2 regions of the Providencia sp. Marseille-Q8014 genome follow, and region 2 is predicted to be linked to the other one. Evidence: predicted binding sites of a transcription regulator. Region 2 holds the regulator's gene; the other holds the start of a gene.

Region 1 (16,574 bases), 530 kb from region 2:
CCACCATGGTGGCGCTGGATTTTGTTTTGTTCAGCAAGGTCATTGAGGTCACGACGGATCGTCTGAGGGCTAACCTCGAAATGTTCGACAAGCTCCTCAGTGCTCACATAGCCCTGAAGGCGAACGAGTTCAATGATTGCATCATGTCTCTGGGTCTGTTTCACGGTGTTAGCCTCTAATTATATATGTTCTATCTGGAGCTCTGGTGTTTAAAAGTATGCTTATTATCCCATATTCCCATCAATAATCCGATAATTAACCCTGAGATATGTGAGGCATTGGCGATATCGTTACCTAGAACACCTAAGTTACCTAAAAAGAGCCAGACGATGACAAAAATCATTAATCCCCGAGGGGCACTTACTTCTTTTTCCGGTTGACGCTCACCCGTTAACCAAGCATAACTGATAAGAGCATAGACCACACCGGATAACCCACCAAAATTAGACTCACTGTACAGAGATTGAGCCCAATTACAGAATAGGGCAGAAACGAGAAAAATGGTGAGCAGTTTTCCAAAGCCTAATCGACGTTCAACCTGACTGGCTAAATACCACCATAAAACCAGATTAAAAACGAGTTGGGAAAGTGAAAACTGAACGAATACAGGGCTAAACCAGCGCCACAACTCAAATTGTTGATCTTCTCTTGGCCATGCAAAATAACGCAATACATCAAGGTGTTGAGTCATATCTAGCCAAAAATAGACCCCGATGCAGATGAGTATTACAGCGATGGTTAAAGGGCCTGATTGCGCTTTTAAGTTCGCGAGTGTCAGGGTATTGCGATATTTAAACCCTGCTTCTGTAGTGCCTGTTTCCCAACTTGCTGCGATATAACGTGGATTTGTCGGGTCTTGCAAAAAACGCTCGAGTTCATGTTGTACTTTCGCTAGGTGCTCTTCGTCATTGAGCCAAAGTTCAACTTGTTGCTGTTCTGGGACTGTGTGTATTTTTAATGGAATATGTTGGCTTGCCATATAATCGACAAAAGCCTGAGCCATTCTGGGATTTTCGAATGAAACAACGTGGATCATGAATGGATGTTCTCGCTTAGAGAGCCGTGACGGCTTGTGGATATTCCCTTAACCAAGCTTCGAAACCACCGTTTATGCTATAAACGGATTCGAAACCAATATTAATCAGATACTGTGCAGCGCCTTGGCTACTATGACCGTGATAGCACATCACCATGATAGTTTGTTCATAATCAGTTTGTTCTAGGAAGGTGCTCAGTGTTTCATTGGTCAAATGATAGGCGCCACTCGCGTGACCCGCACGAAAACTTTGTGGATCACGAACGTCCACTAATATTGCGGAGCCATCAACCCAATGTTGGTATGCCTGTGCAGGCGTTAGCGTCTCAAATTGTTCCATAACATACCGGATAGTAAAGGTGGTTTAATAATAAGAGACACCCGCAGTACAATACGGGTGTCGTAAAAACAGGTTAAATCGCGTGAACATTTAGTAGAATGAGTGTTCACCACGTTGGTGTTCAGTCAAGTCTTTCACACCTTTCAACTCACCTTCAAACATTTTCAGAAGTTCTTTTTCAATCCCTTCTTTTAAGGTGACATCGACCATAGAACAACCGTTGCAACCCCCACCAAACTGTAAAATAGCAAAGCCATCATCGGTAATTTCCATCAGTGATACGCGACCACCATGGCTAGCCAGTTGTGGGTTAATTTGTGATTGTAAAACGTACTCAACACGTTCGATAAGTGGTGCATCATCAGCCACTTTACGAATTTTTGCATTAGGTGCTTTAAGTGTGAGTTGTGAACCTAATTGGTCAGTCACGAAATCAATTTCAGCGTCTTCTAAGAATGGCGCACTGATTTCATCAACATAAGCCGATAAAAGCTCGAATTTCAGCTCTTGGTCTGTTGCTTCAACAGCGTCTGGTGGACAGTAGGAGACACCGCACTCAGCAGAAGGTGTACCCGGGTTAATGACAAATACGCGAATTTGGGTTCCAGGCTCTTGATTTTCCAGTAATTTGGCAAAATGAGCTTGTGCTGCTTCAGTAATATTAATCATAATCATTTGCTCAATAATAGTTGACCGCTTTAGTTGGTTATAATACGCCCATTTGCCCCCTTTCTACAAGGTGCGACACAGGGACCAAGCCTGTACTGTCTGTACACCCGCACAAATCAGCAATTGTGCAGCGGCTTGCATGGTGGCTCCTGTCGTTAATACATCATCTAAAATCGCGACTCGCTGACCTGTTATAGGCCTCGTCAGGGTAAATGCACCATTAAGATTACTGTAGCGGTATTTACGTTTTAATGTTATCTGAGTCAGTGTATCACGAGTGCGTAATAATGAATTTCTTGAATAGGTGATATTTAACCATTTGGATAAATATTCGCCAATAAAGGCAACATGGTCAAACCCACGAGACCACAGGCGTTTAGAGTGTGGTGGGATTGTCAGCAGTAAATCAGGTTTAGGCCAAAGTGATTGACGATAGCCATTTAGCCAATGTAAGGCATAGATCTTTGCAAGGGTAAAAGCCAGCTGAGGTTGTGGATGAAATTTATAACGATGGATTAACTTTCTCAACGGGGCTTGATATGGGCTTACCGTAATCAATGTATGCCAAGCGGGGGGATGCTTCAAACAGCGGCCACACATGATGCTGCCTTGTTCGGTAGGGAGTGCGCAACGATGGCAGCAATTAGGCATTGACGGCAAGTGCCTTATGCAAAATGAACAGATTCCTTGGTCAGCTAATTTTAATGGCTGTTGGCATAGCCAACAGGCACCTTGCATTGCTAGCATAGACATATTCCTGTGAAAAAAGAGAGTGTAACCATGACACAACTGTATTGGGAGACAATTGGGGAAGGTTCTCAAGATCTTGTGCTGCTGCACGGATGGGGGTTGAATGCTGAGGTATGGCGTTCAATTATTCCGCGAATCGCCCCGCATTTTCGTTTACATCTGGTTGATATGCCGGGTTATGGCCGTAGCCAAGGTTTTGAGGCGATGGATCTACAAACAATGGCCAATACGCTGTGGCAAAATGCCCCCGAAGGCGCTATTTGGCTGGGTTGGTCTCTCGGTGGGCTAGTTGCTAGTCGTATCGCACTTGACCATCCATTCCAGATAAAAGGGTTAATCACTGTCGCTTCATCTCCCTGCTTTCAAGCTCATGCGAGTGATTGGCCGGGAATAAGATCCGAAGTATTAGTTGGGTTTGAACATCAATTAGCAACAGATTTTCAGCGCACAGTCGAACGTTTTCTGGCATTACAAACATTAGGAACAGAGAGTGCTCGTAATGATGCTAGGTTACTTAAAGCCATTGTTACCGATCAGCCTGTGCCGAAAGTAGAGACCCTCAATGCCGGATTGGAAATGTTGCGCGTTGTCGATTTACGCGATGAGTTAAAACAGCTCACAGTTCCGTTTTTACGCCTTTATGGTTATCTCGATGGACTCGTGCCACGCAAGGTAGCTGCCTTATTGGATGATAGGTATCCCAACTCCCCTTCCGTAGTGATGCGTCACAGTGCGCATGCGCCATTTATCTCCCATCCAGATGAGTTTTGTGAATACTTACTCGATTTTTTGGCGCGTTTAGAAGGATAAAGCCGTAGGAGCAGTGGTCAAAAGACCACTGACTAGCGATAACAAACAGGTTATGAACTAAAAAGACTGTCATAAGAGGGCAGTGGTGCAGGCGTATGGGAGGCGTTTGACTCCCTCATCACTAACTCGCTTGGGGGAGCCGATGGTTCAAAGCGGAATGGAGGAGCAGAAGGTTCAAAAGCGGTTGCATGCCGATTGAACGATTGCGGTTGGTTGACCGATGGACGAATGTGATAAAACTTTTTGTATTTCAATGTGTCAATTGAAAGGCCATGTTGATGGCTATAGGTTTTGGCTTTCGTGATTAGGCTATTCAAAAAGGTATCTAAGTTATTGAAGGTCTTGATGCCCACATTAGGGTCAAAGAGTGTAAAAAGGGGGGTATCCTTTTTAGGATCCTTACGAATATAACCCGCTAAGGTATCTTCACCGATAAAAATTTGTATCCCTGTTTCTTTACGGCTGGTTTTGGCAAGCTGGGCGTCTTCACGTAGCATATTCTCAATGTCTACGGGAGCGCTGATTTGAAATAAATAGGTTAACGTTGTCTTGCTTTCTGCGTTTAAACCATTTTCTTTCATCGATTGATCATACTGTTTTAATTTAGGGCAGCGCATTTGCTCTGCGGCGATATTAAGACAGGCTTGTATTAACGCATCATTAGGCTTTCGAACCAATTCTGCAAGATTACCGACAACACTATTTTCCAGTTTTTCAAAGAAAATGTGGCTTAAAGAGGGGGGTAATTTATTAACGTTGTGCAGCACTTTAAATTTTAGTGCTACGAAATATTGATATGCTAATTGATGAACTCTGTCATTATACTTTTCAAAATGTTGGTGTTGCACGAATGGATTATGCGGGTTACTCGCATCCGCTCTTTTATGTTTTATGAGTGACTGTTCGGGGGTTAACGCTTTACCCTCAATCTTAGCGGAACAGGAATAGTACTCTTGATAGCGTTTTATTTTATCTAATGGTTTCTGAGTTTCGAGTATTTTTTGGATACTTGCGGTCATTAACTCATGAGAAATAGCCGTTTTACTTTGTGACCTGCCATCAGATTTAAGATAATTTTGAGCATGAGATAATAAGTTAATATAACTATTCCCTTTATTTTTGACTGAGGTGATCAGGAAGTAAGCGGTAAGTCCTTTACTTAAGTTATATTGTGCTTCTGGTGGGATCGTTTGGTTCTGTTGGCGAAAGTAGTTTTCGGTGTGATTTACAAATAATTGTTTATCAAAGTGTGGCATAAATACATCCTCTTTTTCATTGAATGAGATGATGTATTTTAGTGATCAGCTTGATGAAAACTTTAAAAAAGAGACAATGCCAAAATATTATTGCTCTCTCAATAATCTGTTATTTGATTTTATAGATAGGGTGTGAACAGCCGGTACTTTCGGGGCAACCTTTACAACTTGTGCTGGTTAAACAAGCACTAACATCCACTTTTTCTAATTTTCCCATCGCGACTAACTTTTCCAACATGGCTTGCACCATAGGTTGAGGCGCATGGGAGTGTTTACAGAGTAAGTCAATGTCAGCTTGCCCATACAGTGCAATTAAGTCTCTGATTTGTAACAAGCTGACCATGATTAACCCCTTAGTGACACGTTTTGCCTGAGCAATCGGAACATGATTTAGCGGTAGCACTGGCTAAATTCAGAGTGACTCGACTGCGCGCTCGGCGTAATAAGGCAAAGAGCACCATATTAAATATAATGACTGTAACAATGGTTATTAAGCTACTTTGTGGATGCAGGCTGAATGTCGCGGTTTGGTAAAATAGAGCCGCTAAACTGTAAGCGACATTGAGTCCCCATAAAATCGAGAAGCTCATCCAGCTTTTATTGGTTTCTCGCGCAATGGCTCCCATAACCGAAACACACGGGACATACAGCAACACAAAGATGAGGTAGCTGTATGCCGCGATGTCAGAACCAAATTTAGCCGCCATGGTTCCCATCGAACCGGATTCCATTTCGCCATCACCTTTACTGGCTTCGATAGGATTTGAAAGGGCACTTAGGGTAAAGGTCTCTTTCAAGCTATCCCATGTTTCGACTACTGCATCTTCAAGTTCTGCTAGCAAATCAAATGACTCAGCATCGAAAGGTTCTGCCGTAATACTTTCCGCGGTATACAGGGTGTTTAAGGTCCCCACAACGACCTCTTTTGCCATTGCCCCCGTAATTAAGCCCACTGTGGCTTGCCAGTTATCTGTGTGCACCCCAATCGGTTGTAAAACAGGCGTGATCACTTTACTGACGGAAGCTAAAGCAGAGTCATTAATATTATCAACGGGTTTGCCGGATAAAGAGAAACTATTCAAGGCACCAATAAACATACTGGCGATAACGATCACTTTACCTGCACGAACCACAAACCCTTTTAAGCGCTGCCATGTTTGGATCAATAAGGTTTTAAGGTGTGGAACATGATAAACCGGTAGTTCCATGACAAAGGGGGAAGCTTCACCACGCATGAGTGTATGTTTGAGCAGGAGACCCGTTAAGATAGCCACCACGATCCCCAAAATGTAGAGTGAAAAAACAATACTCGCCCCATTTTTACCAAAGAATGCCGCCGCAAATACGGCAAAAATTGCCAAACGTGCACCACAGGACATAAACGGTGCCATGAGCACGGTAATTAAACGTTCACGTGGTGCATCCAGTGTACGCGCCCCCATAATAGAAGGAACGTTACAACCAAAGCCAACAATCAGTGGTACGAAGGATTTACCGGGTAGGCCTAACGCTTGCATTAACCTGTCCATCACAAATGCGGCGCGAGCCATATAGCCTGAATCTTCTAAGACCGATAAAAATAGGTACATCATACCGATTTGCGGTACGAGTGGGAGAACGGTATTAATACCTCCACCAATCCCTTGGGCGAGGAATACTGTTAGCCAATCAGGGAAACTAAAATAATCACCAATCCATTGTATGCCATGAATAAAAATGGCTTCTGAAGCCCCTTCAAAGAACGGTTGTAGTGCACCGCCAATATTAATGGCCAGAACAAACATCAGATACATGACAAATAGGAAAATCGGCACCCCAAGCCAACGATTTAAAATAATTTTATCCAGTGACTGAGTTAATTGATTAGGTTCAGCAGCACTATTGTTTATCGCTTTTTCACAGATAGCGGCGATGGATTGATAACGCGCATCCGCTATTAGCAGTTCAGGTTCTTCATTTAAGCTATTTTTTAAGTTTTGCTGAGTAGCATGTAGTTGTGCTTCTGTAATATTTGCACGTTGGCGACTATAAATATCACCTTCAAGAATTTGCAACGCCAGCCAACGACGCTGCTGTTGACTGAATTGTTGTGCTGAAATTTGTTCTGATAATGTATCGACCGCTTGTAATAGCGCCGTGGGATACTCAACCAAGGCTGTCATGTTATTTTGTGGGTGATTATCAATAGCTTGTTTGAGCTTATCAATGCCCGTTGCTCGAGTTGAAACTAAAGGAATAACAGGGCAGCCTAATTGTTGCTGTAATTTTTCCACATCGATTTCAATATGTTGGCTTTGTGCGATGTCCAGCATATTCAGCGCCACAATACAGGGCACGCCTAATTCAACTAATTGTAATGTCAGATAGAGATTACGCTCTAAATTAGAGGCATCTACGACGTTGATGAGCATATCGGCTTCACCGCTGAGGATAAAATAGCACGCGATTTGCTCATCCAGCGATGTTTGCTCAGAAATCGTTGTTAAAGAGTAAGTCCCCGGTAGGTCGACTAACTCAATATGATGTTGCGTTGTATTAAAGCGCCCAACCTTTCTTTCGACAGTCACCCCTGCCCAGTTACCAACACGTTGGCGAGACCCTGTTAATTGGTTAAACAGTGTGGTCTTACCTGCGTTTGGATTGCCAATTAGACCGATAGTTAATGGTTTCATAGTGTTTACCAGTAATAAAAATTTAAGATAACGACCTGGTGCAGTAATCCGTGATGTTAGGTGGCTGTGGTTTCGTCAAGGTTAAGTAACGCTAAATCTTTTTTGCGTAATACAAGACTCACTCGATGTGTTTCGATTTGAATCGGATCACCGAAAGGAGCACAACGCACCACCTTAAAGATAGAGCCGGGTAATAGACCAAGTGAAAGCAATTTTTGTCGGTAAGCGGGGCTTATCTGTGGTGAGAAACCGAGTATTTTGTAGCTATGTTGAGGAAGTAATGACATAACGCCTTCCGTTTATCATGAGTAGTAATGATAATTATTAAAAATATAATTTTTTATGGACCAAAAAAGACAGTAAGTAGTAATAAATCTAATTAATAATGAGAATTATAATCATCAACTATTCACTATATTTAGCCTCTTTTTTCGTCAAGCTGAATTGATATGGATCAACTAAGCATTGAGTATACGGGCACTTCGGATTGATGAACCTAAGTTGTGCAGGTAAATAAAAACAGTTTAATGTATTCGTTTTGTTAAATATTAACGTAATGAAATTGTCGGGGTGGGATTAAAAACCTCTACAATCAAAGAGAAAGTCGATTGTAGAGGTGTTTTTATTGCGGAGTCTGACTTAGCGTTTTTTGCCAAATGCGGCGGCGAGGGCATCGCTCATCGCACTGTTTCCCGCGGAACTATTATTTTTTCGTGAAGTATCGCGAGGTGTCGACGGTGTTTTCCGTGAGTTTCTATCTTGCGAATGGTTCGTTCTACGCGATGGACTATGGCTATCACCCGGTTGCTCATCTAAGCGCATAGTGAGCGCGATGCGTTTACGCGGAATATCAACGTCGATCACTTTGACTTTTACAATATCGCCAGCTTTGACCACTTTATGCGGGTCATCGACATAACTGTTAGACAGCGATGAAATATGGACTAAACCATCTTGGTGAACACCGATATCGACGAACGCACCGAAGTTAGTGACATTAGTGACTGAGCCTTCAAGGATCATGCCCAATGTCAAATCATTCATGGTTTCGACACCTTCAGCAAAGGTTGCCGTTTTAAACTCAGGCCGAGGGTCTCGACCCGGTTTATCTAGCTCTTTGATAATATCCGTGACGGTAGGAACACCAAACTGCTCTGTTGTAAAATCATGGGGGCTTAAACTATTCAAGGCTTGTGAGTTGCCCATGATCTCTTTGAGAGGTTGACGAACGGCATCGAGAATTTTTTCAACGACAGGATAAGCCTCTGGGTGGACTCCAGACGCATCAAGTGGGTTGTCACCGTTAGTGATACGTAAGAAACCGGCACATTGTTCAAAGGCTTTTGGCCCTAAACGAGTCACTTTCAAGAGCTGTTTTCGGTCGTTAAAACGGCCATTCTCATCTCGCCAATTCACGACATTCTGAGCGATCATTTTGCTCAAACCAGCAACACGCGTAAGCAAAGCGACAGATGCCGTGTTTAAGTCAACCCCGACTGAGTTTACACAATCCTCGACTACCGCATCGAGTTTACGGGCTAGTTGCGTTTGGCTGACGTCGTGCTGATACTGACCAACGCCAATCGATTTCGGATCGATTTTTACTAATTCAGCGAGGGGGTCTTGCAGACGACGCGCGATAGAAACGGCCCCACGTAGTGATACATCAAGGTCTGGGAACTCTTGTGCTGCCAGCTCTGAAGCGGAATAGACGGATGCGCCCGCTTCACTCACAATGACTTTTTGTGCCGTCACTTCAGGATACTGTTTTTGCACTTCGGCAAAGAAACGCTCTGTCTCTCTAGAAGCGGTACCATTACCAATGGCCACCAATTCCACTTGGTGCTTTTGGCATAAGGCAGCAACCACGGCGGCGGCTTTCGCTGCTTGCCCCGTATGTGGATAGATAGTCTCTGTTGCGATGAGTTTACCTGTTGCATCGACGACCGCGACTTTAACGCCGGTACGTAAGCCGGGATCGAGGCCCATCGTTGCGCGCATCCCAGCGGGTGCGGCCATTAATAGGTCATGGAGGTTACGCGCAAATACATTGATTGCTTCATCTTCTGCTTTTTCTCGCAAGGAACTCATGATTTCCGTTTCAAGATGAAGCAGCACTTTGACACGCCATGTCCAACTGATGACGGCTTTACGCCATTGGTCGGCTGGTGCATTGTTTAACCTAACATCAAGGTGACGTGTAATGATTTCTTCACAGTAACTCTCTTTAGGCGGCTCTTCGAATTGTGGGTCACAATTCAGTGACAGTTGTAAGATCCCTTCATTACGACCGCGGAACATGGCTAATGCGCGGTGAGAGGGAACGGAAGAAACAGGCTCTTGATGATCAAAATAGTCGCTAAATTTTGCTCCCTCCGTTTGTTTTCCGTCAGCAACTTTGGAAACAATGTGGGCATTTTTTAGCAAATAGTCACGCACTTTGGCTAATAATGTCGCATCTTCAGCGAAACGTTCCATTAAAATATAACGGGCGCCATCAAGTGCCGCTTTGACGTCAGCAACCCCTTTTTCTTCATTGATATAGGCTTGTGCTAAATCATCCGGTGATTGGCTAGGGTCATGCCATAAGGCTTCCGCTAATGGCTCTAAACCTGCTTCAATCGCGATTTGTCCACGAGTACGGCGTTTAGGTTTAAAGGGTAAGTAAAGGTCTTCTAGTTCGGTTTTATTGAGGGTATTGTTGATGGCAGCGGCGAGTTCAGGGGTGAGTTTCTCTTGTTCTTCTATTGACTTAAGGATAGTTTGCTTACGCTCATTCAACTCTCGTAGATACCCTAAACGGCTCTCCAGTTGACGAAGTTGGGTATCATCTAGCCCACCGGTCACTTCTTTACGATAACGGGCAATAAAAGGAACAGTGTTTCCTTCATCCAGCAGTGTGATAGCAGAAAATACCTGTTTCGTCTGAACTTGTAGCTCTGCTGCAATTATTTGGCTTAGAGTTTCATTCATGTCGCTTTTAATACCTAATCAATGAATAATAAAAAAATTTATGGCACTGTTATACTTGCACAGAGGCAGAATTTCTAGGGCGAACTTTATTAAAGTCAAAGAATAATTCTGTATATAATTTATAATTATCTAACTTGCTTACTAATTTATAAAGGTTATGAATAAGAGTCTGTTAATCACACGCGAAGGCTGGGATGCTCTGGACAAAGAACTTAAGTACCTTTGGAAAGAAGAGCGTCCAAGAGTGACCCAATCCGTTTCTGAAGCCGCAGCACAAGGCGACCGCTCAGAGAATGCGGAATATATTTACGGCAAAAAACGCTTGCGAGAAATTGATCGTCGAGTTCGTTTTTTATCTAAAAGATTGGATCAACTCAGGATTGTCGAACCTGACCCACGGCAAGAAGGGCGTGTTTTTTTTGGGGCATGGGTTAAACTAGAAGATGATGATGAAAATATCAGAATATTCCGGTTAGTGGGTGCTGACGAATTTAATCCCTCTAAAAATTGGATTTCGATTGACTCTCCAGTAGCTCGAGCACTAGTTGGTAAGCAGGTTGACGATGAAATTACTGTCAACACGCCGGGGGGGATTGTGACCTATTCGATATTAGAAATTAGTTATAAACCTCTAGCCCTATAACGCGTAAAATTATTCATTAAATTTCAAGTTGATGGTAAATTAGAGCATTAACTATTTTATATTTAACTTATACGCAAAATAATTAAGTTATATACCACTATCACAGGCTAGCGAAAAAACGCATTAATATGATGAGGCGATCATTTAGATAACTGTGAATTTGGTGACACCCATAATTTTTGGGAATGGTGGGTATGCTCTTATTTTTAAAGATAATTTCAATAGATTGCACATCTTGAGGGCTACAAAATGCAAGAAAGTTATAAAGTTCTTGTTGTCGATGATGATATGCGTTTACGTGCCTTACTAGAACGCTATCTCACGGAACAAGGGTTTCAGGTACGTAGTGCCGCCAATGCAGAACAAATGGATAGGATCCTCACGCGAGAATCTATTCATCTTATTGTTTTAGATTTAATGTTGCCGGGTGAAGATGGCCTGTCAATTTGTCGCCGTTTGCGTAGTCAAAATAATCCGATTCCGATTATTATGGTGACGGCAAAAGGTGAAGAAGTTGATCGTATTGTCGGTTTAGAAATTGGTGCCGATGACTACATCCCGAAACCATTTAACCCGCGTGAATTATTGGCGCGTATCCGTGCGGTATTACGTCGTCAAGCAAACGAACTACCTGGTGCACCATCTCAGGATGATGCCATTATCACATTCGGTAAATTTAAACTTAACCTTGGTACTCGTGAAATGTTCCAAGGCGAAGAAAATATGCCTTTAACCAGTGGTGAGTTTGCCGTACTAAAAGTGCTGGTTTCGCATCCAAGGGAACCATTATCTCGTGATAAGCTGATGAGCTTGGCGAGAGGCCGTGAATACAGTGCGATGGAACGTTCAATTGACGTGCAAATCTCACGTTTACGCCGTATGGTTGAAGAAGATCCTGCTCATCCCCGCTATATCCAAACAGTTTGGGGACTGGGTTACGTGTTTGTACCGGACGGTAGTAAAGCATGAAGCGATTGAGGTTCTCTCGCCGTAGTACATTTTCTCGTTCGTTATTTTTGTTCGTTGCCTTATTGTTTGCCAGCCTTGTCACCAGCTATATGGTGGTATTGAACTTTGTTGTGATGCCAAGTTTGCAACAGTTTAATAAAGTACTGGCTTATGAAGTACGAACTTTAATGACGGAAAAGATGGTGCTGCAAGATGGAACCACTGTGCGGGTTTCTCCTGCATTGCGTAAAAAGATTTATAATGAGTTAGGGATCACATTTTATGCCCAATCAGCTGCCATGGAAGAAGGCTTAAATTGGGCTAAAGAATATGATTTCCTCAGTGAAAACATGTCTGAATATATTGGCGGTGAAGCTAAAGCCCGTTTAGAACTTGGCCGCGAATATCCTATTCTTTGGCTAACGTCTTATCTTGCCCCCGATATCTGGGTACGGGTACCTTTGACCGAAATAGGGCAAAACCAATTCTCGCTAGTATTCCGTTATACATTAGCAATCTTTCTGTTTATTTTTGCCGGTGTTTGGCTCTATATCCGTTATCAAAATAAACCCTTACTGGAGCTTGAATACCATGCTGGTCAAGTAGGTAAAGGGGTTATTCTGCCTGCTATGCAGGAAAAAGGCGCCGCAGAGGTAAGAGCCGCAATTCGCTCCTTTAACCATATGGCAGCCGGCATCAAAACACTTGAAAATGACCGTACTATATTAATGGCAGGGGTCAGCCACGACCTCCGTACACCATTAACACGCATACGTTTAGCGACGGAAATGATGAGTCCAGAAGATGGTTATCTTGCTGAATCCATCAATAAAGATATTGAAGAGTGCGATGCGATCATTGGTCAATTCATGGACTACCTGAAGACCGGTCAAGAAATGAATATGGAGTTCTGTGACCTGAATGCAATCTTAAATGAAGCCGTCACCGCGGAAAGCAGTGTTACAGGTGAAATTGAAACGGCATTTGAGCCAGGTAATCTGATTGTGAATGCCAATCCATTGGCGATTAAGCGGGCAATTACGAATATGATCGTGAATGCCTATCGTTATGGTAATGGTTGGATTAAAGTCAGCAGTGGTAAAAACGAAGACTCAGTCTGGTTCCAAGTGGAAGATGATGGTGCAGGAATTAAGGAAGAGGATATCCAACGTCTCTTTCAACCGTTTGTGCAAGGGGAAAAAGCGCGTAGCAATAAGGGAACAGGCCTTGGCTTAGCGATTATCCGCCGTATTGTCGACGCCCATGAGGGCAGTATCGAAATTCATAAAAGCGAACGGGGGGGTTTTGCCATTCGCGCGCTGTTACCATTGAAAGAAAAAGAAGAATAACAGGCTGTTAGTGAAATGAGCTGTCAGCCTATCTCATCTCTTTAACTAAAATATTCTTAAATTGTATTCATTCCTAATTATTTACCTCATAAAACATGCCGTTTATAAATAAAATAATCGTTATATAAAAGACTCAGCAATTGTTTCGTTTGGATAATAGATCCAAATAAAATAATTGGGTGAATCTATGCAGATTAATTTTTTTAAAACGATCCGTTCTTCTCAAAGTCAAAATGCATGCGCGAGGATAGAAGGAAAGGGAGACCAATCTGCCCTATTTCAAAAAATAAAGCGTACACGATGTACCATAATAGGGTTCTTTCAAGAACCTAAAAAGGTGGCTACACCGGTGACGTGGGGTCGACAACTGACCGCGGTTATCCAATCACCGGAACATCAATTGGCAACATCAAAATCACCGCTATCTATTCCAGTACCGCCGCCAATGCCTGAGTTTGGTACTCCGCTTGCTCAACCAACAAAAGCAGGGAAAATAGGGATGGGGCAAGTGTTTGCGGAGCTAAAAAGTTGTCAGGCTTTTATCAATCATGCCAAAAAGCGTGAGGGGCTTGAAAAAAACGCAGTGGCTTCAACCGATACGCCACCGCCCCCTCCGCCGATGGCAAAGTTTCTGGGTATTGGCAAAATGACTGTTGCTCCGCAAACTCAGGGGGAAAAAACCGGCATGGCACAAGTGCTGGCGGAGCTAAAAAACCATCAGGTTTTTATCAATAATGCCAAAAAGTGTGAGGGAGTTGAAGAGACCTCAGTGGCTCCAACCGATACGCCACCGCCCCCTCCGCCGATGGCAAAGTTTCTGGGCATTGGCAAAATGGCTGTTGCTCCGCAAACTCAGGGGGAGAAAACCGGTATGACGCAAGTGCTGGCAGAACTGAAAAATCATCAAGTTTTTATCAATAATGCCAAAAAGTATGAGGGGCTTGAAGAAACCTCAGTGACTTCAATCGATACGCCACCGCCCCCTCCGCCACTGAAAGGCATCCACAAAATGACGACGCCCTCTCAAACTCAGGGAAAGAAAGTCGGTATGGAGCAAGTGCTGGCTGAGCTTAAGGAGTATATGCTGCACAAAGCAAATAAAGAATAATGTCGGTCTATGTGTATTTTGAAATTGGATATAAGATCGATTATTGTCGCTAACGTGCTCATTTTACGCGTCAATGGGCACGTCATGGCGGTTTGCTTGTTAGGTGTTTAACCATCGTTATTTGCTGTAGCGCTTAGAAAATCATAAAGCGCGTATCTTGCAATGAACTGTTATCTATCCCCTCATGACAAGTGTATGCGCTTTTTGCTATGGTGAGCAGAGCAGTATTGATCGATCCTGAGAGGCGGCAAAAAAGAATTGTGCGACTTTTTTATGACAGAGTGTCATTTTTGCCTCATGACAGATTGGCCGAGTATTATATTTCTTACCATCTGATTTTATTGTTAATTTTTTTTATTGGCCTTCCGCTTTGCTTCAATAAATACGCTAAAATAATCAATTGTCATAAAACTGTCATAAATCAGACATGTTGTTGTCATCAAATTGTCCTATTTTTCCTACCGTGACATTTCACCAACAATTTACACTTAATTGTTTCTATACATCCCCGGAGGGATTATGAAAATGATGCGTACAACCTTAGCTAGCGTAATGGCAGCAACTCTTTCAATGACTGCGATGTCTTCTTTTGCTGCCACAAGCTTAACTGGCGCGGGTGCAACATTCCCTGCCCCTGTTTACGCTAAGTGGGCGGACTCTTATCAGAAAGAAACAGGTAATAAAGTGAACTACCAGGGAATCGGTTCTTCTGGTGGCGTTAAACAAATTAATGCGAAAACAGTTGATTTCGGTGCATCTGATGCGCCATTGACTGATGAAAAATTGAAGCAAGATGGCCTGTTCCAGTTCCCAACAGTTATCGGCGGCGTTGTCTTGGCCGTTAATGTGAAAGGTATCCAGTCTGGTCAATTGACATTAGACGGAACGACGTTGGGTGACATCTATCTTGGCAAAATCACCAAATGGAATGACCCCGCAATTGCTAAGCTGAACCCTGATGTTAACTTACCAGACCAAAATATTGCGGTAGTAAGACGTTCTGATGGTTCCGGTACCACTTTTGTCTTCACTAGCTATTTATCGAAAGTGAGTTCAAATTGGAAAAATGACATCGGTGCGGGTTCAACGGTTAATTGGCCGAAAAACAGCGTAGGTGGTAAAGGTAATGATGGCGTTGCAGCCTTCGTTCAACGTCTACCAGGCTCTATCGGTTATGTTGAATATGCTTATGCAAAACAGAATAATCTTGCTTATACTAAACTCGTTTCAGCGGATGGTAAGGTGGTTTCACCAACAGGTGAAAGCTTCAGTGCGGCAGCGAAAAAAGTGGACTGGTCTAAGTCATTCGCTCAAGACCTGACTAACCGTGATGGTGAAAATGCATGGCCAATCACATCCACCACATTTATCTTAGTTCATAAAGATCAAGCGAATGCAGAAAAAGGAAAAGCGGTGCTCGACTTCTTTAACTGGGCTTACGAAAAAGGTGGTCAACAAGCTGAAGCATTAGATTACGCTGTACTACCCGCAGAAGTTGTGACAGCAATACGTGCAGCATGGAAAACAGAAGTTAAAGATAGCCAAGGTAAACCACTGTTTTAATCAGTGAACCTCGGGTTGGCAATGGATGGCGGATGCTTAGGATTAACATCCGCCTTCTGACGTAGTAACTAAATCCTACTAATAAAGTAGGTGTAGGATGAGACAAAGCGCATGGCCGAGAAAACAACGGCATTTAAAGCACCGAGCAAGTCAGGCGATGTGATATTTAGCGCATTGGTAAAAATTGCCGCACTAATCACTTTGTTAATGCTTGGTGGCATCATTATTTCCCTTATTTTTGCCTCGTGGCCGAGTATGCAAAAATTTGGGTTTTCGTTTTTATGGACTAAGGAATGGGATGCACCCGCGGAGGAGTTTGGGGCATTAGTGCCAATTTATGGCACCATTGTGACGTCATTGATCGCCCTGATTATTGCTGTACCCGTCAGTTTTGGTATTGCACTTTTCTTAACGGAACTGGCTCCTAACTGGTTAAAACGCCCTTTAGGTATTGCGA
Region 2 (16,574 bases):
TATTTAACAGTAAAAAGGAGCCTAATGGCTCCTTTTTACTGTGAATCCTTTCGTCATTAAACAGGTTTATGCGCCTTACTTGGCTCAATCATTCGGTCACACACTGCCGCGACAGCTAACACAATCACAGAGGGCAACAGCCACGCTAAATCTTGCTGATATAGTGGGATAGCCGTCATCCAATCAGGAATATAGGTTTTCAAATGCTCAGAAGCTTTGGCAGCCCCCACTAACCCAACAATAAAACTGGTTAACATCGTAGGAGCAATGACCACACTTGGATTACGCCACCATTTCAATGTGAAGCTGAGTAAGATCAAAACAATACATGGAGGATAAATCGCGACAAGCACAGGCACTGAAAAGGCAATCAATTTACTCAAACCAAGGTTAGAGACCACCATGGAAAACACCCCCAGTATGAGTACTAATGTGCGATAAGAAATGGGGACATATCGACTAAAGAACTCTGCGCAAGCACAAGTCAGCCCAACAGCAGTCACCATACAGGCAACAAAAATCAGTACCGCAAGGAAAAAGCTACCGTAATTACCAAATGTATACTGAACATAGGCATGCAAAATATCCGCACCATCCTGTGGGTTTGGGATAATAGAAGCGCTATTTTCGCCCAATTTAAATAGGGATAGATAAACCAGTGTCAACAATAGACCCGCAATCAAACCTGCCCACATGGTATAGCGCGTCAACAACGACGAATTCTCAATGCCGCGTGAACGGGCTGCATTAACGATAACGATACCGAACACCATTGCACCCAATGTGTCCATCGTTAGATAACCGTTAATGAAACCATTCGAAAATGCCATCTCTCGATATTCATCCGTTGATGGTATTGGTTGACCCGCTGGCCACAATACTGCCGCAACCCCTAAAATGGCCAAAGCAAGCATTTTGACCGGTGCCAATATATGCCCAACACTATCTAATAACTTGCCTGGATACAGTGAAATACCAATAACTAAAACAAAGTAAATTGCGCTGTAAATCAATAATGAGATGTCAGATTCACCACCCAATAATGGTGCAATACCCACTTTATAAGACACTGTAGCAGTACGTGGCGTGGCAAATAAAGGTCCCACAGAGAGGTAAGCGACAACCGCTAGCAATAAGCCTGCTGTTTTTCCTACTGGAGTACTCAGTGCCTCAATGCCCCCTCCAACTTTGGCTAATGCCACGACCGTTAAAACGGGGAGACCGACACCTGTAACAAGGAACCCTAATGCAGCCGTCCAAACTTGTTCACCTGCTTGTAAACCAACCATAGGCGGAAATATGATATTTCCAGCCCCCACAAAAAGCGCAAAGGTCATAAAACCTAAAGCAAGAATATCTCTGGATGTTAAACGATGAGCCATATTTTATGTTGAATCTATGTAACAATGTTAATAAATATAGAGTCACTAATAAGTAACTCTTTGAATTATAAGTGGCGGTATAGAATTCTAATTAACAAGATGATAAACAATACAATCTGTATGTTTTATCACATCAGGCAAGATTAAAAATCAAAAAACAGAAAAAATCGCCAATAACTGGCTACAAGTAAAACTTTTATAGGGAAAAAAGGCAAGAGCAAAGCGAAAAACAAGAATAAAACTCTAAAGTATTTTTTATAACTAGTGATTACTGTCAGTAAAGTAACAATATGCGCTATATGATTTGAATAAAAAACAACCAATAAACACTCAACTCTCCTTCGAGTTTAATGATATCTAATTCGAGATTGCTAGATAAAAATAGGCATTTCTGTAGTAATTGAGTATGTTTTTAATATAAATCAATGGAATATAGAAACATTGCCTCATATACCGAAAGAACGCCTAATATATAAAGACTGGCTTTCTAGAGTACAAGAACAGTAAAAGCGGCTGTATGCCGCTTCAGACGGCTGACAAACCTATGATGTTTGGCGACAAGTCGAGTAGGTTTTGAAAATAAACGAGGAAATCAATTTATTGATTTTCGGCTGATAACACAAAGCGGAAAAAACTACGTTTTTATCCCACTTTGTCAACAACCTCAAGCGGCTGTATGCCGCTTTTAGTCGGGTAATCATGACCTCTTTATGCTGTTTTATTCGCCTTTTTATCTACGACAATTAACACTGGCGGTAAGGTAAATGAGAATTCACTCCCCTTGCCTAACTGACTGGTTATCACTAACTGGCTGTTATGATGCTGCAAAGCATGCTTAACGATAGCAAGACCTAACCCCGTCCCCCCACCAGTTTGGCGAGACCTCGCTTTATCAACACGATAAAAACGTTCCGTTAAGCGAGGAATATGCTCTGCGGGGATCCCTGCACCATTATCTGTCACACTAAAGCGCGCGCCATTATGTGTTTTTTGCCAACCTACACGAATTGTCGTCCCTTCCGGTGTGTGCATAATGGCATTATAGACAAGGTTCGCTACTGCACTACGTAATTGCTCTTCATTACCATAAACACGTAACTTTTCATCCACTGAAAATACCAATTGCTGTCGGCCTTGGCTTAAACTTATCGCCTCCTGCTCTATCATTTTTAAAATGACCGGAATATTCACTTGTTCATCTAAATTGATATGAGGCGCGACTTCAATACGAGATAATTGCAGTAATTGTTTCACTAAATTATCCATCCGATGTGCTTGCTCTTGCATCACCATCAAGGCTTTTTTATTTGCCGGAGAAGTATTTTCTTGGTCTTCCAATACTTCAAGATACCCTTGAATGACTGTCAACGGTGTCCGTAGCTCATGACTAACGTTCGCAAAGAAATCTCTACGCGATTTTTCTAAGCGACGCTTTTCAGTGACATCACGAGCCACCATTAGGAGCTGGTCTTCGCTATAAGGCAAGATACGAAATTCGACAATAGCGCCACTGTTTAACTCTATCGTTAACGCTTGTTCATAATTTTGTAACGTGAAATACCGACTAAAGTCAGGATAGCGCAATAAATTAAAAATAGGTTGCCCGCTATCTTCCGGCCAACGAAAACCTAATAGGTGCTGGGCATGCCGATTACACCAAAAAATGTTACCTTCAAGAGTCATCATCACAACCGCATCCGGTAAAGACTCTGCCCCACTGCGAAAGCGTTTAATCAATTGGCCTAATTCACGACGGCGTTTACGGTTTCGTTGTTGAAGTTGGTAGATGCCATAAAATATGGGTTCCCATCCCCCTTTGCCATCAGGTGGAAGCATACTGCGATCAAGCCATAACCAATATGAAAGCTTCATCAGGTTATAGCTATGCCAAATTAAGGCCGCCGCCAATGAAATCACTAAAAGCCATGCTAGATGGCCGATGAAAATAGACAATATTAAGGCTGGTAAGATAAATAAAAACAGCCCCCAAACTAGCTGCTTCCATGATAAGCGTTCAAGCAAACTGGAATCTCCTGTTATTTCTCAGTAGCGCACTGAAAAGCGATAGCCAGTGCCACGAACCGTTTGAACCATTTTATCATGTCCTTCCGTCTCTAATGCTTTTCTGAGACGACGAATATGAACATCAACCGTTCTATCTTCAACATACACATTCGCCCCCCACACATAATTAAGTAACTGTTCACGGCTATATACGCGTTCGGGGTGAGTCATAAAGAAATGCAATAATTTATATTCCGTTGGCCCCATATCAATAGGCACATCGTTACTGCTAACGCGGTGAGACGTTGGGTCGAGTGTTAACCCATTCATTTCAATAATATCTTCAGTCGCCATTGGCGAAATACGGCGTAAAATGGCTTTTACTCGCGCGACTAACTCTTTAGGCGAAAAAGGCTTGATTAGATAGTCATCTGCACCAACTTCCAATCCCTTTACGCGATCTTCTTCTTCTCCCCTTGCTGTTAGCATCATCACAGGAACATCGCGAGTATCACTGTCACGTTTCATGTGCTTAATCACTTGAATACCGGATCCGCCAGGGATCATCCAATCCAATAGAACTAGGTCAGGTAATGGGTCAACCAACTGCGCAATCGCGGAATCATAATCATCAGCTTCAATAGACTGAAAACCATTCTGCTCCAGTACAAAACAAACCATTTCTCGGATGGGCGCTTCATCTTCAACAACTAGAATGCGTCTTGCCATGATTAATCCTGTAAATAAGAAGAGATTATTAAAAGTGAAACCATTATGCGTCACTTTTATGACAGAATTATGAATCCCGTCATCCAATGACACGACTCTTTTCTATATTAGTGGTAAATTGTCATTTTAGTGAAATAAACTTGTCATACATAATGCCGTGAATGGATTTATCTTCATACGGCATCATCATCTACTGGGCAATATGCCTAACACCTCTTCCCACTCAATTCGCTATTTGTTCTGATATTGCCATTAACGACCTCTAATAAGGTATACTCATCATCGCAACTCTATCAAGCAGCAGGAATCAGCCCTTATGCGTATCATTCATACCTCCGACTGGCACCTTGGCCAATATTTTTTCACCAAAAACCGAGCTGTTGAGCATCAACACTTTTTAACTTGGCTGATTGAGCAAGTTAAACAATACCAAGTGAATGCCGTGATCGTTGCCGGAGATATTTTTGACACAGGCTCCCCGCCTAGCTATGCGAGAGAACTTTACAACCAATTCGTTGTGTCACTCCAACAAACTGGCTGCCAGCTAGTCATACTGAGTGGTAATCATGATTCCGTTTCGGTCTTAAACGAAACCAGCTCGTTGCTTGCGTATTTAAATACCCAGGTTGTCACCTCTGGCAGCCATCCACAGGTGATCACCTTAAAAAATGCACAAGGCCAACCTGGGGCACTACTTTGTGCCATTCCTTTTCTACGACCAAGAGATATTCAATTGAGCGTGGCAGGACAAAGCAGCGAAGAAAAACAGCTATCACTACAGACCGCGATTAGCGAGTATTACCAAAATAGCTATCAACTAGCAGTACAACAACGGGCATCACTCGGATTAGATATCCCTATTATTGCCACTGGCCACCTAACGGTTGTCGGCGCCGAAGTGTCCGATTCTGTGCGCGATATCTATATTGGTAGCTTGGATGCATTCCCTTCCGGCGCATTTCCTCCTGCTGATTACATCGCATTAGGGCATATTCACCGCCCACAAACGATTGGGGGACAGCAACATATCCGTTACTCTGGCTCTCCTATTGCTCTAAGTTTTGATGAGGCTCAGCAACAAAAAAGTGTCTGTATGGTGGAGTTTGACGGCCATCAAATCTCACAAATTTGTCAACTCCCTATTCCTCTATTTCAGCCACTACAAACATTAAAAGGCTCACTTGCTGACATTGAAAAGCAATTAAAGACATTAAAACATACGCCTGACACCCCACCTATTTGGTTAGATATTGAAGTCGCATCGCAAGACTATCTTGCGGATATCCAACAACGTATAGAGGTCTTAGTCAAGGATTTACCTGTTGAGGTGGTTTTATTACGCCGTGCGCGTAAACAACAAGGTCAGTCTGTGACGATAGCTAATGAAACCTTAAATGAGCTCACTGTAGAAGAGGTTTTTTTACGTCGTTTAGCAGAGGAAGCGTTGGACGATAAAGAGAAGGAACAACGCCTATTATTACTCTTTAGGCAATCCTGCGAAGCACTACGCGCTGAATTAGAGGGAGACGCATGAAAATCTTGAGCTTACGTTTAAAAAATATTAACTCCCTTAAAGGCGAATGGAAAATAGACTTTACCCAAGAACCGTTTGCTAGTCAGGGACTGTTTGCGATTACTGGCCCAACAGGGGCAGGCAAAACAACATTGCTGGATGCTATTTGTTTGGCGCTCTACCATCAAACGCCTCGCTTGAGCACTTTATCTGCCAGCCAAAACGAACTCATGACACGTCATACTGGTGACTGCTTGGCTGAGGTTGAATTTGAAGTAAAAGGTATTGCTTATCGCGCATTTTGGAGTCAACGCCGAGCGGGTAATAAACCTGAAGGTAAGCTGCAATCTCCAAAAGCGGAGTTAGCAACTAGCGATGACGGTAAAATTATTGCTGAGAAAATCAGTGAGGTAAGAGAAAAAATCATTCAGGTGACAGGACTCGATTTTGAACGTTTTACCAAATCGATCTTATTATCACAGGGTGATTTTGCCGCCTTCTTAAATGCTAGCGAAAAAGAACGCGCTGACTTATTAGAAGAGATCACAGGAACCGAGATTTATAGCCAAGTGTCCAGCTATATCTACCGTCAGCATAAGCAAGTTAAACATGATTTAGAGCTGTTAAAAACTCGCGCACAAAGCATTCATTTACTTACCGAGAGTGAACATCAAGCATTCGTCGCCCAGCAAACGCATTTGGCTAGCCAAGAAAGCCAGCTAAATGATACACGCGCCCAATATCAACAGGCCTTATATTGGCAGCAACGTCGGCAACAATTAGCGGCGCGTTTGAGCCAATTACAATATGAAAAACAACAGGCAGAACAAGCCTACAACGATGCACAGCCTAAACTAAAAAAACTGGCAAACAACTTACCAGCAGAGAGTATGCGACCGCTATGGCTAGATTTAGAGCGCCAACAACAATCCCTGAATGAACTCACTGAAAAACAGCGCCAGCTTTTACAGCATATCGAACATCAACACCAACAACTCACCCCGTTGCAAATGCAGCTCACGCAGGCACAAGATAAAGACAAGCAACATCAAGCTTACGTGCAGCAACAAACCTTGTTGATCGATAGTCAAGTTCGCCCTCTGGACAATGAGATCGCTCATTTACATCAGCAGATTAGGGAAGTTTCAGAGCAACAAGCACAAGATCAAGCTGAATATCGTTCAAAACAGGCCTTAATTTCCGATGCCCAACAGCAGGCTAAACTGGCAAATACAGAACAACAACACATTCAGCATTACCTAGAACAAAATGCACAAGATGCCCGCATTCTGCAACAAATTGGATTATGGCGCCAACAAGGCCACTCTATTGATGAGTTAAATCAACGCGTACTGGCATTAAAACAAAAACATCAAGCTTTAACGCAAGAGCAGTTAACCTTGTCCGCCGAGCAACAGCAGCAAGTTGAGCAAAATACGCAAACTCAACAACAGCTCGAACAAGAGACGATGACCTATCAAGCAGTTGAAGCACACTATTTAGCGTGGCAGAACAAACACGATGTTGAGCAGCTTAATCACGCAATAGAACAGCTGCGAACAAGATTGCAACATGCCCAACTATTGCCTTTATTATTATCGCAATGGCAGGAACAACAGAAACAATTAAAGCAAAAACAAAGCCAACAAGATGAAATTACTCAGTCTATCTCTCAAGCTGAACAACAAATTCAACTCACTGAAACACAAATTAATCATCTTCAGCCACATTTAGCAGACTTGACTGCACGGTTACGCTTAGAACAAAAAATCGTCAGTTTGGAAAAGGAACGGCAGCAATTACTCTCGGGCGAGCCTTGTCCTTTGTGCGGGTCGACTGAGCATCCTTCGATTGAACAGTATCAAGCCATTGCGCCGACGCAAACGGAACAGCGATTAGCTGAGCTAACCAAGCAATTAGAAGAGTTAAAGCAAACGCAGATGGCCCAGCATTCACTGAAACAACAAGAAATCCAGCGTCAAGCTGAGAACCAAAGATCACAACAACAATTAATTGCCCAAGAAGGCAACTTACATCAGCAATGGGTAACCGCTTGCCAACAAGCCTTAGCGCCTCAATTAGAGATGACAGATGTTGTTGTTGAACAATTCATTGCTGAGCTTCAGCAACAACTCGCCATACAACAACAATTGTTGCAGGATTTCGCTGTCCTTGAACGCAAATATCAACAACTAAAATATCAATTACATGAAAAACAGTCTTTAAATAAACAACAGCAATCGGCACTTGCCTTGGTAATCGAACGTATTAAGCACTTACATCAACTTATCGATGAAACACAAACCGAGCTGAACATACAGCAGCAACGTCAACATGAGCAAAAGCAGCAATTACACATTGCACTGGCTGACTTTGATCTGCCCATCAACGAAAGTTTTGATAACCGTTTTGCTGTATTAGAACAGCGAGGCCAACGGTATGAACAACAAAGACAAGCAGCTCAAGAGATAGCAAAGAAAATTGCCGTCAATGCAGCAACCTTACAAGCGCAAATGGCACAACAGGCTGATTTAAATAAACGACTAGAGAGCACCTGCCAGCAGCTACAACAATTAAAATTAACGCTACAACAAAAGCAAGCTATGCGCCAACAATTATTAGATGGGCAGCCCATTACAGCGTTTGTCGCCCAACTTCAGGCACAGCAAGACAAACTGACTCAACATAAGCAACAGCTCACAGAGCAAATCAGCCACTGTGAAAAAGCGATTGCATCGCTCAAAGGTAGCCAAACTGAAATTGAAGGCGCAATCACTAAAAATCAGCCTCTATTAGCCAACGCTCAACAGGCTTTCGATACTGCGCTCTCCATGAGTCCATTCGCGACACAACAAGAATTCTTAGGCGCCTTATTATCTTCTGATGAAAAACTTCAACTTGAACAGTTACAACAGAAGCTAGAGCAGTCACGACTACAGGCGCAAACACGCTATACAGAAGGTGAACTAACGTTATCAGAACATTTAAATCAGAAACCTGAAACATTTACCGAGGCCAGCCCAGAAAAATGGCAACAAGAGATAGCCAAACTTGATGAAGAGATCAAAAACCTCAATAAACAACAAGGGCAAATTTTCAGTCAGCTTGAGGCTGATAGACAACAACGTCATCAACAACGAGGTTTGCTGCAAGAAATTGCAGACAGCCAATCTCGCTACGATGATTGGGGCTATCTAACCGAACTTATTGGTTCCGCTGACGGTGATAAGTTCCGTCGTTACGCTCAAGGGCTCACCTTCGACTGTCTCATTTCACTGGCTAATTTACGACTCGATAAACTGCATGGCCGCTATTTGCTAAAGCGCAATCATAATGCTGATCTTGAGTTACAAGTCATTGATGGTTGGCAAGCTGATACTGTGAGAGATATTAAAACGCTTTCAGGTGGGGAAAGCTTCCTTGTCAGCCTAGCGCTCGCACTCGCGCTCTCTGATATGGTGAGTAGCAAAACACAACTCGAATCGTTATTTCTGGATGAAGGCTTTGGTACTCTCGATCCAGAAACGTTAGATATTGCGTTAGATGCATTAGAAAGTCTCAATGCCTCTGGAAAAACAATTGGGGTGATCAGCCATGTCGAAGCGATGAAAGAGCGGATCCCAGTTCAAATCACCGTGAAGAAAACCAATGGCTTTGGCTTTAGTGAATTACCGAGTCAATTTAGAGTTAACTGATCGCACAGCTGTAGTGCGCAACATCACTATCTCAGCAGAGGCCAATAGCCTCTGCTGCCGTTACGTTTAAATCGCCTCTAATGCCTGTGATAATGCTTCTTTTAAGTCATTCACATTTTCAATACCGACAGATAAGCGTACTAAATTACTCTCAATACCAATGGAGCGACGAACAGATTCCGCAATACCTGAATGTGTCGTTGAAGCAGGATGGCATGCTAACGACTCCGTGCCACCTAAACTCACCGCTAATTTAAATAACGCAAGGTGGTTCAGAAAGTTAAACGCATCTTCCTCATTATCCCCAACATTGATAGAAAACGTTGAACCGGCTCCCGAACATTGCGCCGAGTAAACTTGATACTCCGCACTTTCCTCGGCCAGAAACGCAGGGTAATGCACCTTTTTTACTTTTGGATGCTGGTGTAAAAAAGTAGCAAGTTGCTGAGCATTGTCATTGGCTTTTTCCATTCTTAATTGCAACGTTTCTAATGAACGTCCTATCATCCAACTTGAATGAGGGTCAAGTTGAGTGCCAATTGCATTGCGTTGTGCTCGCACTTTATCAAGTAATTCACGGCGTCCAACGACGCCCCCCGCGACCAAATCCGAATGCCCGCCGACATATTTAGTGAGTGAATACACACTTAAATCGGCACCCAGCGCTAAAGGCTTCTGAAATATAGGTCCCAATAACGTGTTATCACAGATCAGTAGCGGTTTTTCACTTTGTCGTGTTTGAGCAATTTCTTGCGCTATCTCACTAAGTAAGTGAATACCAACTAACGTATTTAATGGATTAGACGGCGTTTCGATATAAATCGCCGCAATCCTTTTTTCAGGATCGATACCGTTAATCACCTCTCGAATAGACTCCGCATCGCACCCATTTTGGAATGCCACTGGCGTTATCCCAAATCGAGCTAGCGTATTCAAAAATAAGGTTTCTGTGCCACCATACAGGGGCTGAGAATGTAATAACACATCGCCAGGTTTGAGAAATGCCAGCAAACACGTTGTAATTGCAGACATGCCTGACGAAAAGAGCGCAGCGCTTTCAGCACCTTCATATAAGGCAAGCCTATCTTCAACAATCTCACTATTAGGATGATTGAAGCGTGAATAGACTAGCCCCTGTTTTTGGTTATCGGGTGTAGGTGTGCGCCCACTAACCATATTGAAAAAGTCTTTTCCTTCCTGAGCTGTTTTAAATACAAAAGTTGAGGTTAGAAAAACAGGAGGTTTAATGGCCCCTTCGGATAGTTCAGGATCATATCCATAACTCATCATCAATGTTTCTGGTGACAGTGTGTGTCCATTTAATTCTTTTTTATAATAGCGACTTGACATCGTTGTACTCCAATAAGATCAATCTACAGCTTTATACTGAGTACATCATAAGATATTGCTATTTTTAACAATTTGCTCGTATTCTTCCGGATAAAACTGACGTGTGACCGATAAATGTGAGCGTAATCGCCCTTTAATTGCATTTTTTCCTAGATTGGTAAACATTGGATTCAAGGGGTCACTCTCTGGCCCCAATGCTTGTTGAGCAAGATAATGAGGTAATGGCAATAATGGTACTTCATCGGCAAAAACACTTGGCGTGATGAAATAAGCAATCGAATAACGTGAAACACTATTCTTTTGCCTAACAACTTGATGCACGTTTGCGCGTAAATAACCGTTGGTTGCCAATTCAAACACTTCTCCAATGTTGACAACGAAAGCATTTTCTAACGGAGCAACATCGACCCAACCATTATCTGTTTCGACTTGTAATCCCCCAATATTATCTTGCCATAATAATGTGAGTATTCCCGCATCCTTATGCGCTCCAACTCCTTGCCCACCTTCATTTTGGTCATCCCGTGCCGGATAATGAATCAACTTTAATAAATGTTGAGCAGGCTCGGCAATAATCTGATCAAAACTATTCTCAGGTAATTCCAATGCCACAAGAAACGCCCTGATTAATTTCACGGCAATGTCTCTCATGGCTGATTGCCACGCTAACGCCGCTGTTTTCAATTCAGGTAGCGCTTCAGGCCATTGGTTAGGGCCTTGTAAATTCCACCAAATAGGGTCCTGCTCTGTGAGTGCTAATGCTGGCAATTCTTCCCCAATATCAATTTGTTCCCGGTAATCAGGTTGGTTTCGGGTATTCTCCTGCGTTGAGGCCGTATAACCACGAAAATGCCTTGAGTGGCTCATGTTTATCTTGTCTTTTTCTGTTTTCGGTAAGGCAAAAAACCGTTTCATATTAACAAGCAAATCCTCTCGTTGTTCGACTGGAATAGCGTGGCCAACAAGATAAAAAAAGCCTATTTCACGAGCGATAAAACGTAGCTTTTGATAAAAATGTTTTTGTGTTGCCGGATTATCTAACTCACGAAGATCGATAATGGGTAATTGATATGATGACATAATAATTCCTATTAATATTTAATTATCATAATAGTGGTTTTTTCATCCACACTAATATAAATAAATACCATATATAAAAAAGACTAAAAATAACTTAAAAACATATCGATATAACCTATCTTAATTAATTTCATATAACTAAAAGTTGTTTATTTTTATAAAATGTTATTTCAAAAACACTTATTTATTCTGATTAGATAAAGAAATAAATAACGAATAGGGTAAAAAAATGAAAAAGCTCGCTGTATTGTTGTTAACATTTTCTGTTGCCATCATGAGTGCTTGTTCAGATGAAAATAAAACGACAGAAACTGATAAAACGAATTCACAAGAAAAGCAAAAAATCATTATTGGTAGCCATGGAAGCGATGCTGATATTTGGCAATTTATCGCTCAATCTCAGGCAGCTAAAGATGCGGGATTAGATATCGATGTTAAGATTATAGATGATGGTGTCACACTGAATATAGCGACTATTGATGGCGATGTTGATGTTAATGCCTTTCAATCTTGGGGATTTTTAAAAGATTTCAATCAAAATCACCACCATCAACTCGCGGCGATTACAACTACTTACTTTGAACCTATGGCCATTTATTCCTCGAAATATAAAACGCTAGAAGAGATACCTAATAAAGCATTAGTTGCAATTCCCAATGATACTGCAAATCATGCTAGAGCATTATTATTGTTGCAAAAATCTCAACTTATTACATTAAAACCAGACTTTAACCAAGCCACAGGGTCAGTTAATGATATTGTTGAAAATCCTAAACAACTCGAATTTAAACAAATTAAGTATGCTCATGGTCCACGAGCATTACCTGATGTCGATATTGCTGTTATTGGAAATACCGCTGCACAAGAAGGTGGCTTAAATGCACTTAAAGATTCATTATTTAGAGAACAAAATGATGGTAGTATTAACAATATGATCAATGTACTCGTCGTTAAAACAGAAAATAAAGATAACCCAGCCTTTAATAAACTAGCTGAACTTTATCATACCGACGCGGTTAAAAATTATATTCAGGACAATTTTGGTGGCACAAAAATACAAATTGTTCAGCCTTTATCTACTCTCAAATAAAAAATGTCAGGTATAACGATAGATTACATATGGTTATACCTGTTCCTGACGGCATAAACCTCTTTCAATTTCACTCACCGAACATTCAAAGCACTCTCCAAAATAGGGTTTCAAACCAAAGCAACAAAACATATCATATTGATTTAAAACATCATTAATCCAGCATACACTAGAGCGAAAAATTTGAACCTTATCGTTAATTTTTTTTTCTATGATTTTTTCGCCACAACGCTATAGTAATACTCAACTAACGAATAACGGCTTCTGAAACGTTTAATATAATGCCGTGCGCTAACAAATAGCTAGGAGACTCAAATGTCAAATGCATTTATCGAAATGATTAAAAACCGCCGTACTATTTACAACCTCGGCGATGCATTACCTGTTTCTGAGGAACACGTTACAAAATTAATTAAAGAAGCAGTGAAACATTCACCTTCTTCTTTTAACTCTCAAACATCACGTGTCGTCATTTTATTTGGTGCAGAGCATAAAAAATTGTGGAATCTCACCAAAGAAATCTTGCGTACAATTGTTCCTGAAAAAGCTTTCGCGGCAACAGAACAAAAAATAGACAGTTTCGCTGCGGGTGCTGGCTCTATTTTATTCTTTGAAGATATGGATGTCGTTAAAAGCCTGCAAGAGCAGTTCCCACTCTACGCTGACAACTTCCCTATTTGGTCTGAACAAGCAAGTGGTATTGCGCAATTTGCGGTCTGGACGGCATTAGCACAAGAAAATGTCGGTGCATCACTACAGCACTATAATCCATTAATTGATAACCAAGTTCAAAAAGAATGGGGAACACCGGATAGCTGGGTATTACGTGCTCAAATGGTATTTGGTTCAATCAATGCCCCAGCAGGTGATAAAGACTTTATGGATGATGAAGAACGCTTCAAAATCTTCAAGTAATTCATTATAAAACGATAATAAAAAATGCCCCTATTTGTTATGAATAGGGGCTAATCACCTTCTACATTAAATCGCTACAACTTTGCAATGCCAACCAACACCAAGGGATTCAAAAATGATAAAATTTGGGCGGTTTCTATTTAATACTCAAAATGTTGTCATCAATAACTTTTATCACTGAATATTTACGCCCAAATATAAAAGCAAAAACCGCCCACCAAGCCTCGTCAAACCCACTAAATACGGGATACATACAGATTAAAAATCCAATTAAGATTCATTTTACGAATTTTTATATATCACTCCCGCCTGCCTATCTCGGTTAGAAATCACTCAAAAACAAAATATGCTAAAGAAAATCGATGTTTCTTTAGTACATGTCATATTTTTTACTCGTAACTGAACTAAACTTAGAGATGAGAATTCGTAACGCGCTATCCGTGTTATTAAAGTAGCGCTAGTTCCAACTAGGGGGTAGATGCTAATGAAACGTTTATCTTTAATTGTTACTGTTACTGCTGTACTCATTTCTAGTTTCACTTTCTCTCATGCCGCAACAAACAAAATAGGTGGAGGCACGATTACCTTTGTGGGTTATGTCTATGAACCGCTCTGTGAAGTCACCGTGTCAAATAGTGAGCAAATTAACCTAGAATGTTATCGCAATGGTAAAAACTTGACTAAAACTAGTTCACTCAAGAACGCCAAGCAACTTAGCTCTGATTATGTCAAAGTGGAATATAACCAATTTAACAATAAACCGACCCTCAATATTACTTATGATTAACGTAGTATTTTTTTGAAAGAGTTAGCGATAGTTGGCTAACTCTTTCAACTCTATTGACGACATTATTTTATCGTTATAATTCATAATCTTAACTAATTGGCATTTAACATTATCGTCATTTTGCTATTCGCTCTACCGGGTGTAATTGGAACACCACCGTAGGGAACAAAGCGAGCTAAAAAATTCAGTTGAACTTCATGCGTTGCAGCCCCTGTCGTTGGAATTGGCACGCGAGTCCAATTATTAGTCGCCGGAATTTGCCCTCCTACAACACCTAAATTTAGTAAATTATTACGAACCCCTGAAGACGTTAAGATTTCAATGGCTATGCCAGTTGCTGTTGAACCTAAATTAGGATCTAATAACAAATAGTTCGTTTCATTCTTTACTCTATTTTCTTCCTCAGGTGCAAATCCATAGCTAATTCTTGCGCCTCTTTGGCATTTTAATGTAAATGAAAATGGCACAGGAATAGAAGGAATATCAGCAGCAGAATGCCTTCCTAAATTCACCGTCGATTGTACGGCACTCAAGCCACATGTTGATACGACTCGAGCCCCAACAGGCCTCATACGAATAGGTAAATAACTCCCAGCGCTAGGAAACCCAGCATTCCCTTGAGCGGCATTGATACCCGGCCCAGAAAAGCCTATTGCGCCGCGATCAAATCCTGCAATTGATGTATATGAGTTCGAGTTGGCAGCAGCAGTCGAACGGGCTTGTTCCAAGGTCACGCCTGAAAAATGTTTCATTTTGATATTTATTTTATTGCTATTGACAGGATCGACTTCATAGCCTATTTTTCGTCTACTCACCCTATTATCATACTGATTATCAACCGATTTATTCATTCCTAAAAACATTTGAAAGCTTAATTCAGGTGCCCTTACGGCCCAATATTTAATACCATTAGCAATAAACAGATAGTTGCCATTATCAATAGCTCCACTAGGCAAGTAATACATTTCAAATATATTATCTGCATCCGTTATATCACATTGAAACACGATGGTTTCTAATGTTTTTCCCATTAAAGAGGCCATATTGGCATTGGAAAATGACTCAATATAAAGTTGCGTCCCTGCTGGTTGAAATTCCAATCCATAAATATATAAATCCACTTTAGAACCAAGAATAATGGGTCCACCTGAGATACCACCATTCATTCTTACACAAGCGGCATTCGCCAGCCCCGTAAAAAATAATAATGTAATACCTATTAATAAAAATATACGTTTAAGCCCCATCACAATCCCTCCCTAATGCTATAAGTTTAAATACATAAATAAAGCCAAAATAAAAGTGTGTTCATCAGTAAAAGAAAAATTTTAATTTTGATTCAGCATAAAAGTCGCTTTACTTCTTACAATACCCGGTGTTATTTCTTCACTACCATGTTTTACAATACGGGCTGAAAAATTGACATCCACAGTCGATGTTGAAGTACCCGAAGGAGGAATGGGTAATGGCTTCCAATTATTATTATTTGAAATTTGCCCACCATTTGCGGATAAACTCAATAAAGGGACTCTATTCGTGTTTGCATCTAAAATTTCAATAGCAACACCTTTCGCTGTTGAACCAATATTCGGATCAAGCAGTAATACATCGGTAATATTTTGATTTATATTTTCCATACCGGGAGCAAAACCATATCGAATATTTGCAGCGCCGGTATCACATTTTACTGTCACAGAGAAATTGACAGGGGTTGAAGGAAGCGAATTTCCAGCGTGGCTCCCTAAATTCACATTTGACGTATTTCTTTCTACGGTACACGAATTAACCGCTGTTGTGCTGGCTGCATTTTGTCCAATATTAAAAAATGATCCCGGCGTATGTGGAGCGCCATTCCCTCCATTCGATACCATGGTATCATTGATTCCTGGCCCTTTAAAAAAGACAAAGGCTCTTGATTCATTTGGGATCGTAGCATCAAATCCATTAGCAGTGATGGGCACTTTAGAACGAATTTGATGGTTGGTCACACCCGAAAAATGTTTTGCTTTAACAAGAATAAAATTTGGGT

The links. Region 2 encodes PhoB, which activates phosphate uptake and scavenging genes when phosphate is short. Its sites were predicted from a motif close to CTGTCATAAAACTGNCNNAT; they were not measured.
Region 1: the regulator PhoB is predicted to act here: its motif matches at 14,955-14,974, upstream of pstS (phosphate ABC transporter substrate-binding protein PstS).

Annotation. Positions count from the first base shown of each region.
Region 1 covers NZ_CBCOPT010000001.1:263,041-279,614, forward strand. The annotation lists gene ACWPW6_RS01130 (DeoR/GlpR family transcriptional regulator) at 1-164, opposite strand, end outside; gene glpG (rhomboid family intramembrane serine protease GlpG) at 191-1,036, opposite strand; gene glpE (thiosulfate sulfurtransferase GlpE) at 1,053-1,376, opposite strand; gene nfuA (Fe-S biogenesis protein NfuA) at 1,467-2,045, opposite strand; gene ACWPW6_RS01150 (phosphoribosyltransferase family protein) at 2,109-2,792, opposite strand; gene bioH (pimeloyl-ACP methyl ester esterase BioH) at 2,826-3,605, shown strand; gene ACWPW6_RS01160 (hypothetical protein) at 3,656-4,861, opposite strand; gene ACWPW6_RS01165 (FeoC-like transcriptional regulator) at 4,971-5,204, opposite strand; gene feoB (Fe(2+) transporter permease subunit FeoB) at 5,215-7,533, opposite strand; gene feoA (ferrous iron transporter A) at 7,590-7,820, opposite strand; gene ACWPW6_RS01180 (Tex family protein) at 8,173-10,506, opposite strand; gene greB (transcription elongation factor GreB) at 10,664-11,149, shown strand; gene ompR (osmolarity response regulator transcription factor OmpR) at 11,399-12,118, shown strand; gene envZ (two-component system sensor histidine kinase EnvZ) at 12,115-13,446, shown strand; gene ACWPW6_RS01200 (hypothetical protein) at 13,634-14,554, shown strand; gene pstS (phosphate ABC transporter substrate-binding protein PstS) at 15,074-16,117, shown strand; gene pstC (phosphate ABC transporter permease PstC) at 16,229-16,574, shown strand, end outside.
Region 2 covers NZ_CBCOPT010000001.1:793,197-809,770, reverse strand. The annotation lists gene brnQ (branched-chain amino acid transport system II carrier protein) at 57-1,382, opposite strand; gene phoR (phosphate regulon sensor histidine kinase PhoR) at 2,091-3,404, opposite strand; gene phoB (phosphate regulon transcriptional regulator PhoB) at 3,426-4,115, opposite strand; gene sbcD (exonuclease subunit SbcD) at 4,432-5,649, shown strand; gene ACWPW6_RS03415 (AAA family ATPase) at 5,646-9,323, shown strand; gene ACWPW6_RS03410 (cystathionine gamma-synthase family protein) at 9,390-10,673, opposite strand; gene ACWPW6_RS03405 (isopenicillin N synthase family dioxygenase) at 10,719-11,753, opposite strand; gene ACWPW6_RS03400 (MetQ/NlpA family ABC transporter substrate-binding protein) at 11,983-12,843, shown strand; gene ACWPW6_RS03395 (nitroreductase family protein) at 13,159-13,758, shown strand; gene ACWPW6_RS03390 (hypothetical protein) at 14,243-14,545, shown strand; gene ACWPW6_RS03385 (fimbrial protein) at 14,638-15,792, opposite strand; gene ACWPW6_RS03380 (fimbrial protein) at 15,874-16,574, opposite strand, start outside.